4 regions of the Arthrobacter sp. FW306-07-I genome follow, and region 1 is predicted to be linked to each of the others. Evidence: riboswitches for the same ligand, from Rfam matches in the RefSeq annotation. Region 1 holds a riboswitch; each other region holds the start of a gene.
What was found. Region 1 has a riboswitch for S-adenosylmethionine ahead of LFT46_RS12980 (aminotransferase class V-fold PLP-dependent enzyme). Riboswitches for the same ligand answer to the same signal wherever they lie in the genome.
Positions count from the first base shown of each region.

Region 1 (4,205 bases):
GGCCCAGGTCCAGCAGCAAGGAGGTGAACTTTCCGGTACCCGCGCCGACGTCCAGTGCCTCATGGGCGCTGGTGGGCACCAGCCAGCGGACCGAGTCTTCCGGATATCCGGGGCGGACGCGGTGGTAGTGCCCGCCGCCGTCCTGGAAGCTCTGGCCAAGCTCCCGGCGCCGCCCGTGATCGAGCCTGGGGCCACCCCGAACCAAGCGTGGCCTCCTTCGTGTGCTGCCGATGTGGACGTCTCTCGAATGTACCGCACGGACGGTCACCGGCTGGTGCCCCAAGGGGCACCCTCTTTGCTGTAGCTGCTCAGTCGTCGATGCAGGGGGCCGCGCCGGCCGTTCCCGGCGTGTTGGGCGCCCAGTGCGGGTAGGTGCGGAAGTCGTTGGCGGGGACCCAGCGCCCAGCGTCCACCACGTAGTCCCACCCCAGCCCGTTGCTGCGCAGCGCACGGATACCGGCGAGGAGGCGTTCGGCATCCTCCAGCCGTGAGCCGATGCCAAAACTTGCGCGGAGCGAACCGGACGGCAGGCCAAGGCGCTTCAGCAGGGGATGGGCGCAGAAGCGTCCATCGCGCAGGCCCACGCCGTGCTCGGCGGCGAGATAGGCGGCCACCAGCCCCGCGTCGTAGCCCTCCACGGAGAAGTTAACCACGCCGATGGTGTCCGTTTCCGGGTTGCTGTCCTTGAAGATCTGGTGCACGGTAACGCCGTCGATGTCCTGCAGGCCCTCCACCAGGAAGGAGCGGATCGCGGCTTCGTGGGCGTGCCACCGGTCCTGGTCGAGCTCAGCAATGACCTGGGTGGCGCGGGCCAGCGTGGCGGCTCCGAGGACGTTCGGCGAGCCCCCCTCATGGCGGGCCGGGCCGCTGGCCCAGCTGACGCCGTCGAGCCTTGCTTCCTTGACCGCGCCGCCGCCGGCAAGGTGCGGGACGCCCGCGTCCAGCCAGTCAGGCCGTCCCACCAGGACGCCGGCGCCGAACGGTGCGTAAAGCTTGTGGCCGGAAAACGCGAGGTAGTCGATGTCATCCGTGCTGATGTCCACCCGGCGGTGCGGTGCCAGCTGGGCCGCATCCACCACGATCCGTGCGCCGTGCTGGTGGGCCAGCGCGGCCAGGGCGCGGATGGGAAGGATCTCGCCGGTGACGTTTGAAGCGCCGGTGACGGCCAGCAGGCTGACCCCGCCCTGCTCCAGCTCCGCGCGGACGGCGTCGAGGGTGCCGGTGATCGTCTCCGCGGCCACGATGCTGCGGTGCGGCACGCCCTGCCACGGCAGCAGGTTCGCGTGGTGTTCGATGTCCAGGTAGAGGACATCGCCGTCAGGGCGGCCATGGGTGACCGGGAGGCAACCTGCCAGGAGGTTCAGCGAGTCGGTGGTGTTGCGGGTGAAAATGACCGAGTCGTCCGGGCGGCCGCCGACGAAATCGCGGACGATGGTGCGCGCGTTCTCGTAGACAGAGGTGCTGATCTGGGAGGCGTATCCTGCCCCCCGGTGGACGCTGGCGTAGTAGGGCAGGATTTCGTTCAGGTAGGCGGACACCACGGAGAGTGCAGGGGCCGAGGCGCCGTAATCCAGGTTTGCGTACCGCACGTGGCCGCCGGTGATCAGCGGCGCCTGGATCTCGGCTCCGGTGACTGCCGCGAGGGGCCGGCCGGCAACGGCATGCCGTTCAGCAACTGCCGCTTCGGTGCTGACGGGCTGGGGGGAGACGGTGGCAGTTGTCACAGAGACCTCACTTGAATACAGGACTCCGGCATAGTGGAATCCGCGCTTGCCGCATCCGCTCCGGACCGGCCTGGTCGTCACCCGGGGCACCCCACCGCGAATGGAGGGTTGCCGGCCAGCAAACCGGGGTTTAGCGCTGGCACTCGTGACCTGGATAAAAGCGTAGGACATGCGGCTGACAGGACTGAACCCGCAGCGATTGTTAAGCGGTTTGTTACGCGATTTCGAATAAACGGCGGCGGACACCCCCATCGGGAGGTGTCCGCCGCTGCTTTATTCGTTTTTTCGGGGAAAAGCCAACCGTTACAGCAAATCGTCCAAATAAGGGTTCAGGCGGTGCAATACCTCTGAGTGCAGGATCGAGTTGGTGGCCAGCGCGTTCCCGCCGAAGGGGCCGTCCTCGCCTTCCAGCGACGTGAAACGGCCGCCGGCCTCCACGACGATCGGCACAAGGGCGGCCATGTCGTAGAGGTTCAGTTCCGGTTCGCAGGCGATGTCCACGGAGCCCTCCGCCACCATGCAGTACGACCAGAAATCGCCAAAGGCACGGGTCCGCCACACGTCCTCGGTGAGGCCCAGGAACTCGTCAAGGTTTCCCCGTTCCTTCCAGCCCGTGAGGCTGGAGTAAGAGAGGGAGGCGTCCGATAGTGTCGAGACGTTGGAGACGCGGAGCCGGGTGGCAGCTGCCAGGGACCTGCCCATGTATGCGCCCATACCCTTCGCCGCCCACCAGCGCTTGCCCAGGGCCGGGGCGCTGACCACGCCCACCACCGGCTCGCCCTCGTCGACGAGGGCGATAAGGGTAGCCCAGACCGGAACGCCGCGGACGAAGTTCTTGGTCCCGTCAATGGGGTCGATGATCCAGCGCCGCGACCCGTGTCCCGTGCTGCCGAACTCCTCGCCCAGGACCGCGTCCCGGGGGCGGGAACGCGAGAGCTGGCCGCGGATGGCTTCTTCGGCGGCCTTGTCCGCATCGGTGACCGGCGTCAGGTCCGGCTTGGTCTCGACGTGGAGGTCCAGGGCCTTGAAGCGGCTCATGGTCTGGTCATCCACGGAGTCGGCCAGGACATGTGCCAGGCGCAGGTCATCGTTGTAGCTCGAAGCGGGTTGGATCATGGTTCCAAACTACAGTCTGCGCACGCTTCTGCCGGGGAGAACGCGTCAGTTGACGCTGCCGAGCTCCTTGGTTTCCTGTGCTTCCAACCTTGGATCCGTGCCGAGCAGCCGCCGCAGCGACGCCAACCGGGCGGGACCGGTGGGACCTGCGTGTCCGCCCGCCACCCAGTCGTCGAGGCCGCAGTTCACTGCAATTGCCGTGTGCTTGCAGCCCCGTTCGCAGTTCTCGATGCCGGGGGAGAGGTCGGGGAAGGAGCGCAGGATCCGGTCGGGGTCCACGTGGGCGAGGCCGAAGGACCGGATGCCCGGAGTATCAATGATCCAGCTGCCGGCCGGAGCGTCCGCGAGGCGCAGCGCCAGGGCAGAGGACGACGTGTGCCGGCCCCGTCCCGTCACGGCGTTCACTCCGCCGGTGGCCCGCTCGGCCCCAGTAAGCGCGTTCACCATGGTGGACTTGCCCACGCCTGAGTGCCCGAGCATGACGGTGACCTTGCCGCCCAGGTGGGCGCGGAGGGCTGCCACCGCGGTGCTGTCCAGCCGGGCCGAGAGGCCGTCGTCGGAGCGCGCGTCGATCCCGGAGGCCTGGGCGTCAGCGGTTCGGCTGATGATCACCGGGAAATCCAGGTGGGTGTAGTTGGACAGCAGTTCCGCTGGATCCTTGACGTCGGCCTTGGTGACCAGCAGGATCGGCTCGATACCGGCGTCGTACGCAGCCACCAAGGCACGGTCGATGAATCCGGTCCGCGGCTCCGGATTGGCGGCCGCCACCACGATCACCAGCTGGTCCGCGTTGGCCACCACGGCACGTTCGATTGGATCCGTGTCGTCGGCGCTGCGCCGCAGGAGCGTTTTGCGGTCCTGGATCTTCACCAGGCGCGCCAGCGTGTCCGGTGCCCCGGAGACGTCCCCCACGAGCGAGACGAAGTCGCCGGCAACCACCGGCGAGCGGCGAAGTTCGCGGGCGCGTGCCGCAATGACCACGCGTTCGTTGTTCGAGTCCTCACCCACGACTGCGGTGTACCGCCCCCGGTCCACCGTGATGATCCGTCCGGTGACCGCATCGTCGTGGCTGGGACGGTCCTTGGTGCGGGGCCTGGAGCCCTTCTTGTTGGGCCTGATACGGACGTCGGACTCGTCCCAGGAGTCAGTGCGCCGTGCCACCGCTGGGCTCCTCCGGTCCGGATGCCGCAGCGGCGTCCTGGGCCAGCATGCCTGTCCACAGCTGGGGGAAATCGGGCATGGTTTTGGCGGTGGTGGCGATGTCCTCCACCTGTACGCCCTCCACTGCCAGGCCCAGGATGGCGCCTGCGGTGGCCATTCGATGGTCCGCGTAGCTGCGGACGACGCCGGCGTGCAGCGCGGCGG
Region 1 is NZ_CP084550.1:2,804,158-2,808,362, reverse strand. It holds gene LFT46_RS12985 (class I SAM-dependent methyltransferase) at 1-205, opposite strand, end outside; gene LFT46_RS12980 (aminotransferase class V-fold PLP-dependent enzyme) at 309-1,724, opposite strand; SAM riboswitch class IV at 1,762-1,875, opposite strand; gene hisN (histidinol-phosphatase) at 2,028-2,840, opposite strand; gene rsgA (ribosome small subunit-dependent GTPase A) at 2,886-4,001, opposite strand; gene aroA (3-phosphoshikimate 1-carboxyvinyltransferase) at 3,985-4,205, opposite strand, start outside.

Region 2 (4,205 bases), 1.2 Mb from region 1:
CCGTCGCTCAGGCCAATGGCCGCGCGTCCTTCCGGCCCCATGGCACGGTGCGTGGTGGTGGCGGGATGCGTGATCAGCGACTTGGAATCGCCCAGGTTGTTGGAGATGTCGATGATCCGCAGCCCGTCCAGCAGGGCGAAGGCGGCTTCCTTGCCGGAGCGTCCGCCCGACGGGGCAAGCTCCAGGGTCAGGACGGTGCCGCCTGCGCTCATCTGCTTCGCCGCCAGCCCGTACTGCGGGTGCGATTTCAGCAGCGGATACTTCACCCAGCTCACGGCCGGCTGCTCCTCCAGCCACTCGGCAAGCCGGAGGGCCGTGGCGGAGGAGTGGTTGACGCGCAGCCCCATGGTTTCCAGGCCCTTGGTCAGGACCCAGGCGTTGAACGGGGACAGGGCGGGGCCGGTGTGGCGCATCAGCTGCTTTACGGGGCCGTCAATGAACTCCTTGGTGCCCAGGATGGCACCGCCCATCACCCGGCCCTGGCCATCGATGTGCTTGGTGCCGGAGTAGACGATGACGTCCGCGCCCAGGTCACCGCAGCGCTGCAGCAGGGGAGTGGCAAAGACGTTGTCCGCCACCACGGTGGCCCCGGCCGCGTGCGCCAGGTCGCTGACCGCGGCGATGTCCACGATTTCCTGCATGGGATTGGATGGGGATTCGAAGAAGACAGCCGTGGTGGGCTTGGAGAGCGCTTCGCGCCACTGGTCCAGGTCCGGGCCGTCCACGAACACGGTCTCCACGCCCCACCGGGGCAGGATCTCGTTCAGGACCACGAAGCAGGAACCGAACAGCGAGCGGGCGGCCACTACACGGTCGCCGGCTGCCAGCAGGGCGCCCAGGGCGGTGAACACCGCGGACATGCCCGACGCCGTCGCGAAGCACGCTTCGGTGCCTTCGAGCAGCCGGAGCCGTTCCTGGAACGTGGCCACGGACGGGTTGCCGTAGCGGGAGTAGACAAAGCGCTCGTCTTCGCCGGTGAAGGCGCGTTCAGCAGCGGCTGCGGATTCGTAGACGAAGCCGGAGTTGAGGAAGATGGCCTCGGACGTTTCCTGGAAGTTGCTGCGGTCCAGCCCGCCGCGGACGGCCTGGGTGTCGGGGTTCCAGCTGGGGGCGTCGTGGTTGAAGCTCACTTAGTTCTTTCCGAGGTTGGTGGGCAGGCCGCGGTTTTTCCAGCCATTGACGGTCCGCTCGCCGAAGCGGTCGGGATCGCCCTCGAAGCCCTCGAGGACGCTGTAGGCGGTGAAACCCGCCTGGGTGGCGGCGGTGGCAGCGGCGACGGAGCGCTTGCCGGAGCGGCACAGGAACACCAGTTCCGTGCCCGGGTCCTCCGGCGCCTGGTCCGTCAGATCCTTGATGAAGTCTGGGTTGGGGATGCCGCCGGGGAAGGTCCACTGGATGAAGAGTGGGTCGTTGTCCGTGGCCTTGGTGTCCGGGATGCCGATGTGGGCCCATTCGCCCTCGGTACGGACGTCCACCAGGACGGCGCCCTGCTCCAGCTTGGCCCAGGCTTCCTGCGGCGTCAGGTCTCCGGCGTAGCTCATGCGTGGCCCTCGCCATCAAACTCGCCGTCGAACTCGCCCTCAAGCTCGTCAACGGCCGTTGCAACGGCGGCGTCTGCCGAGGCGATCGCGGCCGGAAGGACGATGGCCTGCGCCACGATGACGGTGGTGCCATTGAAGGTTGCTGCGGGGCTGCCGTGCAGCACGTAACCGTCCGCGAGTGCAGCGGAGATCCGCTCGCAGAACTCACGGTTGTCCGCGCCGGTAATCAGGCGGTAGGACAGTCTTTCCTCAGAGGCGGGTGCGTCGGACACGACGGATCTCCTTCTTTCACGCTTGCAGCTCGAATCGGTCGATATGCCGAGTATTCACCTGAGGCACCCCGCCGCGAAAGGGAGGGTTGCCGACCGGCCAGTCAGGGCTTCACACCGGTACTCATTACTCCCCAAAAACGTAACACCTGCGCTCCCAGGCCGCACCGCCGCCGTCGTCATGTTCCGTAATTCACCGGACGGCCAGGCGATACGCACGGGCCGGCCGCCGGATAAAGTTCTTACCGGGGGCACCACCCCGTCGCCTAAGCAACGGGCAGCAGAGCAAAGAGTACCGGGGGTCCTTGTCAGCATGCGGGCAATCACATCGCATCACCGCGCCACCAGCCACGTAAACCGTCCGCGCTCTGTGGCTGCCTTTCTAGCGGCCATCGTCATCGCCTTCCTGGCCGTGCTGGCGCCGGCAGGTCCGGCGCAGGCTGCACCCGACAGCGGCAAGCCGTGGCTGGGTGCGGTGCTCGAGTGGGGCGAGGATACCGCTGCAGGCTTCAGTGACCGGCTGGGCGCCACCCCTGCTGTCTTCGGCCACGACATCACCCTTCCGTTCCGTGATTCCGAACGGAACGACGTCGACGGCTTCCTGCAGCAGGCCGCAGCCAAAGGTGCCCACGCCCTGCTTACGGTCAAGCCCTCGGTGCCGCTGGACCAGCTCGGCACTGCAGAAGCCGAAGCCTTTGCGCAGCAGGTGCACACTCTCACATCCGGGTTCAAGAGCCAGCTGCTGATCCGGTTCGCCCCTGACATGAACACAAGCTGGGTGGGTTGGGGCCAGCAGTCCGCCGAGTACCGCCAGGCTTTCCAGGAGGTGTCCAGGGCATTCAAGAAGTACGACGGCGGCCGGGCCGCCATGGTGTGGGCGCCTTACCTGGGCAAGGACTACCCCTTTGACCGGAGCCGGAATGCGCCGCAGCCAGGAAGTGAGGGGTTCGCGCTCCTGGACACCAACGGGGACGGGGCCTGGACCGGAAGCGACAACGCCTACGCACCCTACTACCCGGGTGACGACGCCGTGGACTGGGTGGGCCTGGCCGCCTACCACGACGACACCGCCGGCGGGGCCGCCGTCAACACTTTGCCGCGGGCCGGTGAGCTTGAGGAGATGCTGACAGCCTCCGGAAGCGAAAACTTCTACGCCACCTACTCGGAGGGGCGCAGGAAGCCTTTCCTCCTGCAGACCGCGGCGTTCTACAGCCCTTCAACCGGCGGCGCGCCCGAAGCCGGCATCAAAACCGGCTGGTGGGACCAGGTGGTGGGAACTGCCACCTCTCCGGAGTTCGCACGCACGGCCGCCGTCGTATGGGACGAACGCACCAGCACCAGGGACACCGGCGTGGCGAGCATCAGCTGGCTGCTCACCGGAAACCCGGACATTGCCAAGGCCGCGGGGGACAGGCTGAAGGCCTCCCCGATGGTGACCGGCCCTGTCACCGATCAGGCACCCACCGGCACTTATGTCCGCGCCAACACCCTGTCCGGGCCTGCTGCCTGGACTGTTGCCGCCGCCATGGTCATCCTCCTGGTGGCCCTGTGGCAGGTTCCGCGCAGAATCAATGCAGCCACAGCCTGGAGCTACCAGGATCCTTCCACCAGGGACTCGCGCGTTGACCTGCTGCGCGGAATGGCCATCGTCTTCGTGGTGGTCAACCACCTGGGCATGGCCTCGCTGTTCCAGTTGCTCACGCAGGAGGCCGTGGGCTTCGTGTCAGGCGCAGAGCTGTTCGTCCTCTTCTCCGGACTGGTGGTGGGCATGGTGTAGGGGCCCAAGGCAAAGGAGGACTTCGGCCGGGTTTTGGACCTCACGTCACGCCGCGCAGGCAAGCTCTACCTGACGGCGCTCGCCGTGCTGATCGGGGTCTTCCTGCTGTCCCTGCTCCCGTTCTTCCACGCCGAGGCGCTCACAACCTTCGTGGACCAGGGAACCGGCGGCGCCGGGCACAACGGTGCCGGCCGGACCTACGACCTCTATGCGGGCATGTCGTCCTTGTTCCAGTTCCCCGTGCCGCCCCAGGTGCTGCCGGCCATCGTGCTGCTGCAGTTTGGGCCCTGGCAATTCAACGTCATGGGCCTCTACGTGGTGCTCTTGCTGGTCAGCCCGCTGATCCTGGCCGCATTGAACCGCGGAAAGGCCGTCTGGGTGCTGGCCGCGACCCTTGCAGTGTATGCAGTTGGTGCCGTGACCAGGTTCCGGGTCCTGCCGTCGCAGTTCGAGGACTCCTTCCCCCTGCTGGTGTGGCAGGTGCTGTTCGTGCTGGGGCTGGTTGCCGGCTATCACCGCCGTGCCGTCGTTGCCGGGCTGTCGAGGCATACGTGGGTGGTGGTTGCCTGCACCGCGGCGGCGTTCGCGCTGGCTTTCCTGTCCTGGGGCAATCCCTAC
Region 2 is NZ_CP084550.1:4,035,277-4,039,481, reverse strand. It holds gene LFT46_RS18815 (O-succinylhomoserine sulfhydrylase) at 1-1,130, opposite strand, end outside; gene LFT46_RS18810 (rhodanese-like domain-containing protein) at 1,131-1,541, opposite strand; gene LFT46_RS18805 (DUF1737 domain-containing protein) at 1,538-1,813, opposite strand; SAM riboswitch class IV at 1,827-1,942, opposite strand; partial or broken gene opgC (OpgC domain-containing protein) at 2,124-4,205, shown strand, end outside.
Region 2: another riboswitch for S-adenosylmethionine. It lies ahead of LFT46_RS18805 (DUF1737 domain-containing protein); the one in region 1 lies ahead of LFT46_RS12980 (aminotransferase class V-fold PLP-dependent enzyme).

Region 3 (4,205 bases), 1.3 Mb from region 1:
CGGAACGGTGCCTGGGAGGAAAACGAGCCAGGGTTCGACGGATTGCTGGTTCCTGCCGGTGACGCAACTTGCAGCAATCGGTTTAGGGTTCCCGGGCTGGCGTTGGAGATCTTGCCGCTGGCTGAGGAAGAATTCAGTGCGTCTCCTATCTGGGCAGGGGAGAGCAGCGGGTTCTGCGAGAGCATGAGGGCAGCAGCGCCTGCCACATGGGGAGTGGCCATTGAGGTCCCGCTTAGAGATGCGGTGGCGGCCGGGGAGGTGTACCAATCGGATGTGATGCCAACGCCGGGGGCGTAAAGATCCACGCAACTGCCGAAGTTTGAGAAGCTGGCCTGGTGGTCCGTGGAATCGCTGGCAGCGACCGTGATTGCCGCCGGAATCCTGGCGGGGGAAGCCGTGCATGCATCGGTGGCACTGTTACCTGCAGCAACAACCGCGGAAATACCGTCGGCGATTACCGCCTCCACGGCAGCGTCCAAGGTGCTGCTCGTGGGGCCGCCAATGCTGAGGTTCACCACAGCCGGAGTCCCGGCACGGTGGTCCCCTGCAATCCAATCGAGTCCTGCAATAACGTCCGAGTAGAGGCCTGTGCCGTCACAGGCCAGTGCCCGCACCGGGATCAAAGTCGCGAGTTTTGCCACGCCATAGGTTGAACCGCCGATAGTGCCGGCGACATGGGTGCCATGTCCGTTGCAGTCGCTGGACCCGAGGCCGTCGGACTTCGCCGTCCAACCTGCCGCAACCCGGCCGCCGAAGTCGACGTGGGATGCGAGGATCCCAGTGTCGAGTACATAGACGCTCACGCCTTGCCCGGTGCCGGAGGGCGTGTACGTGCTGGATAGGGGCAGCGATTGTTGATCTATCCGGTCCAGTCCCCATGGCGCCTGCTCCTGGGTTGTGCTGTAGACCGTGACGGGTTGGTCCGGCTCAACGGCAACGGCTTTGCCGGACCGCATCAGGGCTGAGGCTTGCGCCGGGGTGGCTTTTATCGCAGCTCCCTTGATCGCATTCTCGAACATACGGCTAACGCCAATACCTTGGCCGCGCAGTGCACTGCTCTCTTGCCTGACGTCCGCTGCCGCGGGGAACCGGACAATGTAATCACCCTTGTCAGCCCCCGCGGCGCTGGCGATGGGAGCAGGGAGAAGCACCGCTCCCAGCATTGAACAGACCAATGCAATGTATAGAGCAGTGGCACGTGCGGCAGGGCGCAGAATCGGAGGCAACGGAACGTCCGTCCTTTTTTGACTGTGAGAAACGAGGGGGTTTTCCCCGTTCAAATCTATCGGGGACGGGAACCCGATCTTCCGAAGCTCGGGCGATCCTTCGCATTCCCTGTGCGAATCTTCGCAAACCTACGCTGCAGTCCTGGCGGTGTGTTTCCACGTCCAGGCTTTTGTCACGACCCGTCATACTCATGGCGTTGGGCGCCCCCGCTTCCTAGACTTGGCGAAGGTCATGAGTGCCAGCGCCAAGCCCCGGCTCGCTGGCCGGCAACCCTCCATCCGCGGTGGGGTGCCCCGGGTGAGGACCTGGCTGTCCGGCACGAGCCGACAGCAAGCGCGGCCCGCACTGCCCCTGAGCATGCCGGGCCCATGTCAAAGGAGATTTGGATGTCCAACGCTTGGTCCTTCGAAACCCGCCAGATCCACGCCGGCCAGGAAGTGGACAGTGCAACGGGAGCCCGTGCCCTGCCCATCTACCAAACCACGTCCTTTGTTTTCCCAACGGCCGAGAGCGCAGCCAACCGCTTTGCACTCTCCGAACTGGCGCCCATCTACACCCGCATCGGCAACCCGACGCAGGACGCCGTCGAACAGCGGATTGCCAGCCTTGAAGGCGGCCTGGCCGCGCTGCTGCTGAGTTCCGGCCAGGCCGCCGAAACGTTCGCGGTCCTGAACATTGCGGAGGCCGGCGACCACATCGTAGCCAGCCCCAGCCTCTACGGCGGCACCTACAACCTTTTCGCCCACACCCTGAAAAAATTCGGCATCTCCGTCACGTTCGTGGACGACCCCGACAACCTGGACCAGTGGCGCAACGCCGTCCGGCCCAACACCAAGCTTTTCTTCGGTGAAGTGGTCTCCAACCCGCGCCAGGACGTCCTGGACATCGAGGGCATCTCCGAAGTCGCCCACCAGGCCGGCGTGCCCCTCATCGTGGACAACACCCTCTCGACGCCGTACCTGATCCGGCCGCTGGAGTGGGGAGCGGACATCGTGATCCACTCGGCCACCAAGTACCTGGGCGGCCACGGCACAGCCATCGCCGGCGTGATCGTCGATTCCGGCAAGTTCGATTTCAGCAAGGACCCGGAACGGTTCCCCGGCTTCAACACCCCGGATCCCACGTACAACGGATTGGTCTACGCCCGCGACCTGGGAGCCGATGGAGCGCTCGGTGCCAATCTCTCCTACATCCTCAAGGCGCGGGTCCAGCTCCTGCGGGACCTGGGCTCGGCGGTTTCGCCGTTCAACGCCTTCCTGATTTCCCAGGGCCTGGAGACATTGAGCCTGCGGGTGGAGCGCCATGTTGCAAACGCGGCGGAGGTTGCGCGGTGGCTTGAAGCAAGGGACGACGTCGAATCGGTCGCCTACGCCGGGCTGCCGTCCAGCCCCTGGTACGAGCGTGGCCGCAAGTATGGGCCCAAGGGGACGGGCGCCGTCGTCGCCTTCAACCTGGCCGGCGGAGCGGAGGCGGGCAAACGCTTCGTCGACGCTTTGGAATTGCACTCCCATGTGGCCAACATCGGCGACGTGCGCTCCCTGGTCATCCACCCGGCGTCGACCACCCACAGCCAGCTCTCGCCGGAGCAGCAGGTGGTGGCCGGGGTGCACCCGGGACTTGTCAGGCTTTCCGTGGGCCTGGAACACATCGACGACATCCTCGCCGACCTTGAAGCAGGCTTCAGGGCTGCGAAGGACGCCTAGAAGCCTAAAGTACGACGCCGGGGCGCCACTTAGGCGGCAGGGCAGGGCAGGCAGCAAGTCGGGAAGTCACAACCAGTCACACTCTTGGCTTGGACCGGGTGGTGTTTCGTACACTCGATCCAGGTCATGAGTGCCAGCGACAGCCCCGGCTTGCTGGCCGGCAACCCTCCTTCCGCGGTGGGGTGCCCCGGGTGAGGACCTGGCCTGCCGGTCAATTGACGGCGGGCAAGCGCGTAGAAGAGGTCTTGCCATGACGGTTTCCGTCGCCCCAACCACCATCCCCGAACACGGAATCGTCCGCTACGCCTCCATTGGGGAACTGGAGCTCGAGGCCGGGGGATACCTGCCCGACGTTACGCTGGCCTACGAAACCTGGGGCACCCTCAACGCAGACGCCAGCAACGCCATCCTGATCGAGCACGCGCTCACGGGCAGCACTCACGTAACCCGCGGAGACACCGACGAGGAAGGCTGGTGGGAGCAGCTGGCCGGGCCCGGTGCCCCCGTGGACACGGACCGTTTCTTCGTGGTGTCCATCAACATTGTGGGCGGCTGCTACGGCTCCACCGGCCCCTCATCGCCCGCCCCCGACGGATCGCCCTGGGGTTCCCGCTTCCCCCTGGTCACGCTGCGGGACAGCACCGTGGCGGAGGCCCGGCTGGCGGACCAGTTGGGGATCAAGAGCTGGTTCGCGGTTCTTGGCGGCTCCATGGGCGGCGCCCGGGCGCTGGAATGGGCAGTGACCTACCCGGAAAGGGTGCAGCGCTGTGCCGTCATCGCCGTGGGGGCTGCGAGCACGGCAGAACAAATCGCCTTTGCCCAGGCCCAGACCCTGGCCATTCGGCAGGATCCAAACTTCAACGGCGGCGACTACTACGGCGGTCCCTGTCCTGAAGAGGGCCTGGCCCTTGCCCGGCGCATCGCCCACATCACCTACCGGTCCGCCGCCGAACTGGAAGGCCGCTTCGGCCGGGCGGCCCAGGCATCCGAGTCGCCCCTTCAGGGGGAAGTACTGGCAGCCCGTGGCCGCTACCAGGTGGAAAGCTACCTGGACCACCAGGGCAACAAGCTCGTGAAGCGCTTTGACGCCAACAGCTACATCGCCCTGACCGAAGCGTTGATGAGCCACGACGTCTGCCGCGGACGGGGAACCCTGGCCGAAACCCTGGCCGGTGCTACTGCACGCTTCTTCGTGGCCGCCGTCGACTCCGACCGACTCTACTTCCCGTCCCAGTCCCGGGAACTGGCGCAGGCGCTGCCCGGCGAGGTGGACGT
Region 3 is NZ_CP084550.1:1,524,653-1,528,857, forward strand. It holds gene LFT46_RS06965 (S8 family peptidase) at 1-1,151, opposite strand, end outside; SAM riboswitch class IV at 1,455-1,569, shown strand; gene LFT46_RS06970 (bifunctional o-acetylhomoserine/o-acetylserine sulfhydrylase) at 1,614-2,930, shown strand; SAM riboswitch class IV at 3,053-3,168, shown strand; gene metX (homoserine O-acetyltransferase MetX) at 3,181-4,205, shown strand, end outside.
Region 3: another riboswitch for S-adenosylmethionine. It lies ahead of LFT46_RS06970 (bifunctional o-acetylhomoserine/o-acetylserine sulfhydrylase); the one in region 1 lies ahead of LFT46_RS12980 (aminotransferase class V-fold PLP-dependent enzyme).

Region 4 (4,205 bases), 2.2 Mb from region 1:
AGGCAGCCATCGAAGGCTCCTAAGTCCCCACCGAGGGCCCCATATATGACGACGGCGGGCGGTCACCTTTTGGCGAAAAGGTGACCGCCCGCCGTCGTCCCTGGACTGGAATGCGCCGTCCCTGATTTCGGTTAAAAGAATCAAAGGGCTAGAGGAAGAAAGGAGGAGCTGCGCGAAGCGTGGGAAAGCAGGAAAAAGCGTGTCTCAGGTTCTGTGACTACTACTCCTGGATGTCGTACGCCGACTTCACCACCTGGGTTGAAGCCGAAGACGAATCGGCACCGGGAATTTCGTTTACCGACTCCGATGCCACAGGCTGAGCGCCGACGATTCAGGGCTTCGCGATGCCGGTCCGGGCCATGGCGTCTGCATACGCCGTCCGCATGTCCTCGAGGAACTCCTCCTGGCGTGCAGGGGAACCGGCGAACGCGCGGCCGCTCAGCGAGCGGACCTTGTAGGTCTTCAGGCCGCGGCGCCACAGCAGGGGAACCTCGGTCTTCAGCAGCAGGTTGGCCAGGCGGTTGGCTTCGGTGCCGTGCGCCACGATGACCGATGCGCGGGGGACCAAGGCCAGGAACTTCAGCAGGGGCTTGAGGCCGGCCTGGACCTGGTCGGGGGTGAACTTCCCGTTGGCTTCGCCGGGAACGTGCCAGGGGTGGACGTTCCAAGGCATCACGAACTCTGGGCGCAGGCCCAGCTTCCACTGGATGCCCAGCATCCGGGTTGCGGCGTCCTGGTCGCCGGCGGTGATGAAGCCGGACGGATCCGCCTCGCCGATGTTGGAGTAGAGGCTGATGATGCGGCATTCCTCAACGTCGTGCATGGGGTCGACGTAGGGGACCACGGTTCCTGGTTTGGTCTCCCGCAGGGAATCGCAGAGTTCGTTGACGGCTGCAACGCTGGGTTCGTAGCGGCGGCTCATGAGCTGTTCGTGGAATGTTTCGGGGGCCAGGGCTGTCATGAAGTGCTGGTTCTCCTGCGGGGATTGGCGTTGCTGCCGCCGGCAGATGAGGGCGCGGGCAAGCGCAAACGCATCAGCAGCGGTTGGTTGGGGTGGGCCGGACCTCGCCGGCCTTCCCCAGTTTAGCAAGACCCGGGAAGCGAAACGCCGGCCGCCCCTTTCCGGTGATGGAAGGAACAGCCGGCGCCCCGGATGGCAAGCGGATTACCAGAGCCGGTTGGTGGCCCGACGGGCGCCCTCGCCCAGCGCTTCCAGCTTGGCGAAGGCGATCTGCGGGTGCACCCGGCCGCCCAGGCCGCAGTCGGTGGAGGCAATGACGTTCTCCCGGCCCACCACGTCGGCGAAACGCACGATGCGGTCCGCCACCAGGTCAGGGTGCTCCACCACGTTGGTGGCATGCGACACGACGCCCGGAATGATGACCTTGCCCTCGGGCAGCTTGGTGTCCTCCCAGACCCGCCATTCGTGTTCATGGCGCACGTTGGCGGCCTCGAAGGAGTACGCCCCGGCGTTGACCTGCAGCACGGAGCCGATAATGTCCGCGAAGGGGATGTCCGTGGTGTGCGGGCCATGCCAGGATCCCCAGCAGACGTGCAGCCGGATCTGTTCCTGGGGGAGATCCCGGAGGGCCCAGTTGGTGGCCTCGATGCGCAGTTGGATGAACTTCAGGTAGTCCTCCAGGGAGGGCTCGGGGTTGATCTGGTCCCAGCTCTCGGCCAAGGACGGGTCATCGAGCTGCACGGTGAGCCCGGCGTCGATGATCGCCTTGTATTCCTCCCGCATGGCGTCGGCGCAGGCGTAGACGAGTTCCTCGTCGGACTTGTAGTACTCGTTGGCTACCCTGGCGCAGGAGCCGGGGGAGAGGGACGCCACGAAACCGTCTGAGAGGCCTGCGGCGGCCAGTCCGGTCTTCAAGTTCCTGATATCCGATGCCACCAGATCCTGGCCGGTGTAGGTCAGGGGCCCGGCGATCTTGGGCTGGGCGACGCTCTTGCGGTGGGTGAGGATGCCGGAGGAAGGATCGTTGTACGCCTCGTTGAACGCCTGCCGATCCCGGCGGTCGGGGAAGGACGTCAGGACCACATGGCCGGGTGACGAGCGGCGGACCCCGGCTTCGGCCCAGCGGTCCACATTGGTGGGCTCCAAGCCGCCGAGGCGTGCGAAGGAGTAGTTCCACCAAGCACCGTAATCCACGGAACTGGACATGGCGTGTCCGTATTCGCCGTCGTTGGGGATGTCGATGCCCAGGTCCTTCTGGCGCTGCACCACGTCCACCACGGAGGCCTCAAGCAGTTGGAGGAATTCCGGGGTGATGCCATCGGCTTCCTTGGCGGCGTTCGCCGCGATGAGTTCCGGGGTGCGGGGCAGGGAACCGGCGTGGGTGACGCGGATGTGGTCGGTGTTCAGTGACATGCTGGAATCTTCCTTTCCATCGGTCCTGGCAGTAGCACCTTCGGCCGGCAGGAATCCTGCCGGACCGGGGTTGCTGCGGCGTCATCGAGCCAGGTCTCTCGGCCGCTCCGGATGGTTCCCTCCCACTTAAATCGAGACGCTCCACGCGGGCAAGTCCGGTCCACTTTGTGTCGCGCCAGGCAGGCCTTCTTTTACTTCTGCGCTCCTGTTTGCATCCTTACAGGTTTCGTCCAGTATATTGACAGATTATGTCCAGCTTGGTTGGCTTCTTGTCACAGCCGAATGAGGGACATGGCGGCTGCCACCCACTCGACCCAAAGAACCACCGCACTCAATGAAGAGGTCATGCACCGTGAACAAACCCCTGGCAAACCTCAGGAACCTTGCCCTTTCCGGCGTTCTGGCGCTCGCCGTCGTGGCGGGACCGGCCCCGCTGGCAAATGCAGTGGGCGAGGGCCCCAGCTATGACGGCAACGGACAGATCACCACAACAAAGCTGGCCACTTATGACCAGATGGTTTCCTTCCTGAAGGACCAGGACGCCCGCCAGCCCGCCATGGAACTGGAAGTCATCGGCCAGACCGTCAAGGGCCGCGACATCCACCTGGTCAAGTACATCTCGGACCCGGCCAAGCCCACCATCCTTTACCTGACCCAGCAGCACGGCAACGAACAGCTCACCACCGAGGGCGCCATGGAGTTCATCAAGCACCTGGGCGCCGGCAAGTCGGCGGACATCCTCAAAGGCGCGAACATCCTGGTGGTGCCCATGCTCAACGCGGACGGCGCCATGGGGGACGTGAACTTCTCCCTGGACAACTACCTCGCCAAGGGGGACCGGCACCTCACCCGCTACAACGCCGAGGGCGTGGACCTGAACCGCGACCACGTGGCCAAGATCCAGCCGGAGACCCAGGCGCTGCACAACAACGTGATGCGCAAGTACCGGATCGACTACATGATCGACCTGCACCACCAGGGCACCCGGGCGGAGCGCGACGGCAAGCTGGTTTCCGGCTCCATCCTGTACCCCACCACCCCCAACGCCGACCCGGCCGTCGTCGAAAAGTCCAAGCAGTTGGGCGCCGTGGTCTTCAACAACGTCGACTCCACCGGTTGGGGCCACCTGGGCAAATACCAGGGCGGCAGCGCCGAAACCATCAGCCGCAACGGCATCTCCGTGGAATACGGCATTGCCACCTTGCTCTTCGAGATGCGCGGCATGTCCGACCACTACCTGGACGGCTACGCACTGGGCCAGCGCAGCAACGGCTATCTGATCAAGCAGACGGTCACCACGCTGACGTCCACCGCCGCCGCCATTGCTGACGGTTCGATTGCCGACGCCGACATTTCCTTCTGGGACACCCTCGCCGAGCAGACGTCCCGGCCCGCCGGGGAGGCTGAGGACGAATAGCAGCGCGGCGGCGGTTCTGACCAGGCCCGCCGCGGCCCTTCCCGCATGACGGGCCGCGGCGGGGCCAACAAAGGACCAAGTGCCCCATCGGCTAAACTTGGGTGGTAAGAGCCCCGGAACTCTTCCTTCGCCGTGCCGTGCTGCGGCTGTGTGAAGGCCGGTATGTTCGGGGCATTCTCATGAACGGTGCTGCATGGCCCGCCACCTCGTGGCAACCCGGCAGCCCGAACGAATGGGGGAGGATCCCATGCCAGCAATTGTGATCGTAGGAGCCCAGTGGGGCGACGAAGGAAAAGGCAAGGCCACCGACCTGCTCGGCGGCCGTGTTGACTACGTCGTCAAGCCCAACGGCGGCAACAACGCCGGGCACACCGTCGTCGTGGGCGGTGAAAAGTACGAACTCAAGCTGCTGCC
Region 4 is NZ_CP084550.1:506,797-511,001, forward strand. It holds gene LFT46_RS02485 (DUF3151 domain-containing protein) at 1-23, shown strand, start outside; gene LFT46_RS02490 (hypothetical protein) at 180-320, shown strand; gene LFT46_RS02495 (uracil-DNA glycosylase) at 332-961, opposite strand; gene LFT46_RS02500 (cobalamin-independent methionine synthase II family protein) at 1,166-2,374, opposite strand; SAM riboswitch class I at 2,388-2,492, opposite strand; gene LFT46_RS02505 (M14 family zinc carboxypeptidase) at 2,709-3,791, shown strand; gene LFT46_RS02510 (adenylosuccinate synthase) at 4,039-4,205, shown strand, end outside.
Region 4: another riboswitch for S-adenosylmethionine. It lies ahead of LFT46_RS02500 (cobalamin-independent methionine synthase II family protein); the one in region 1 lies ahead of LFT46_RS12980 (aminotransferase class V-fold PLP-dependent enzyme).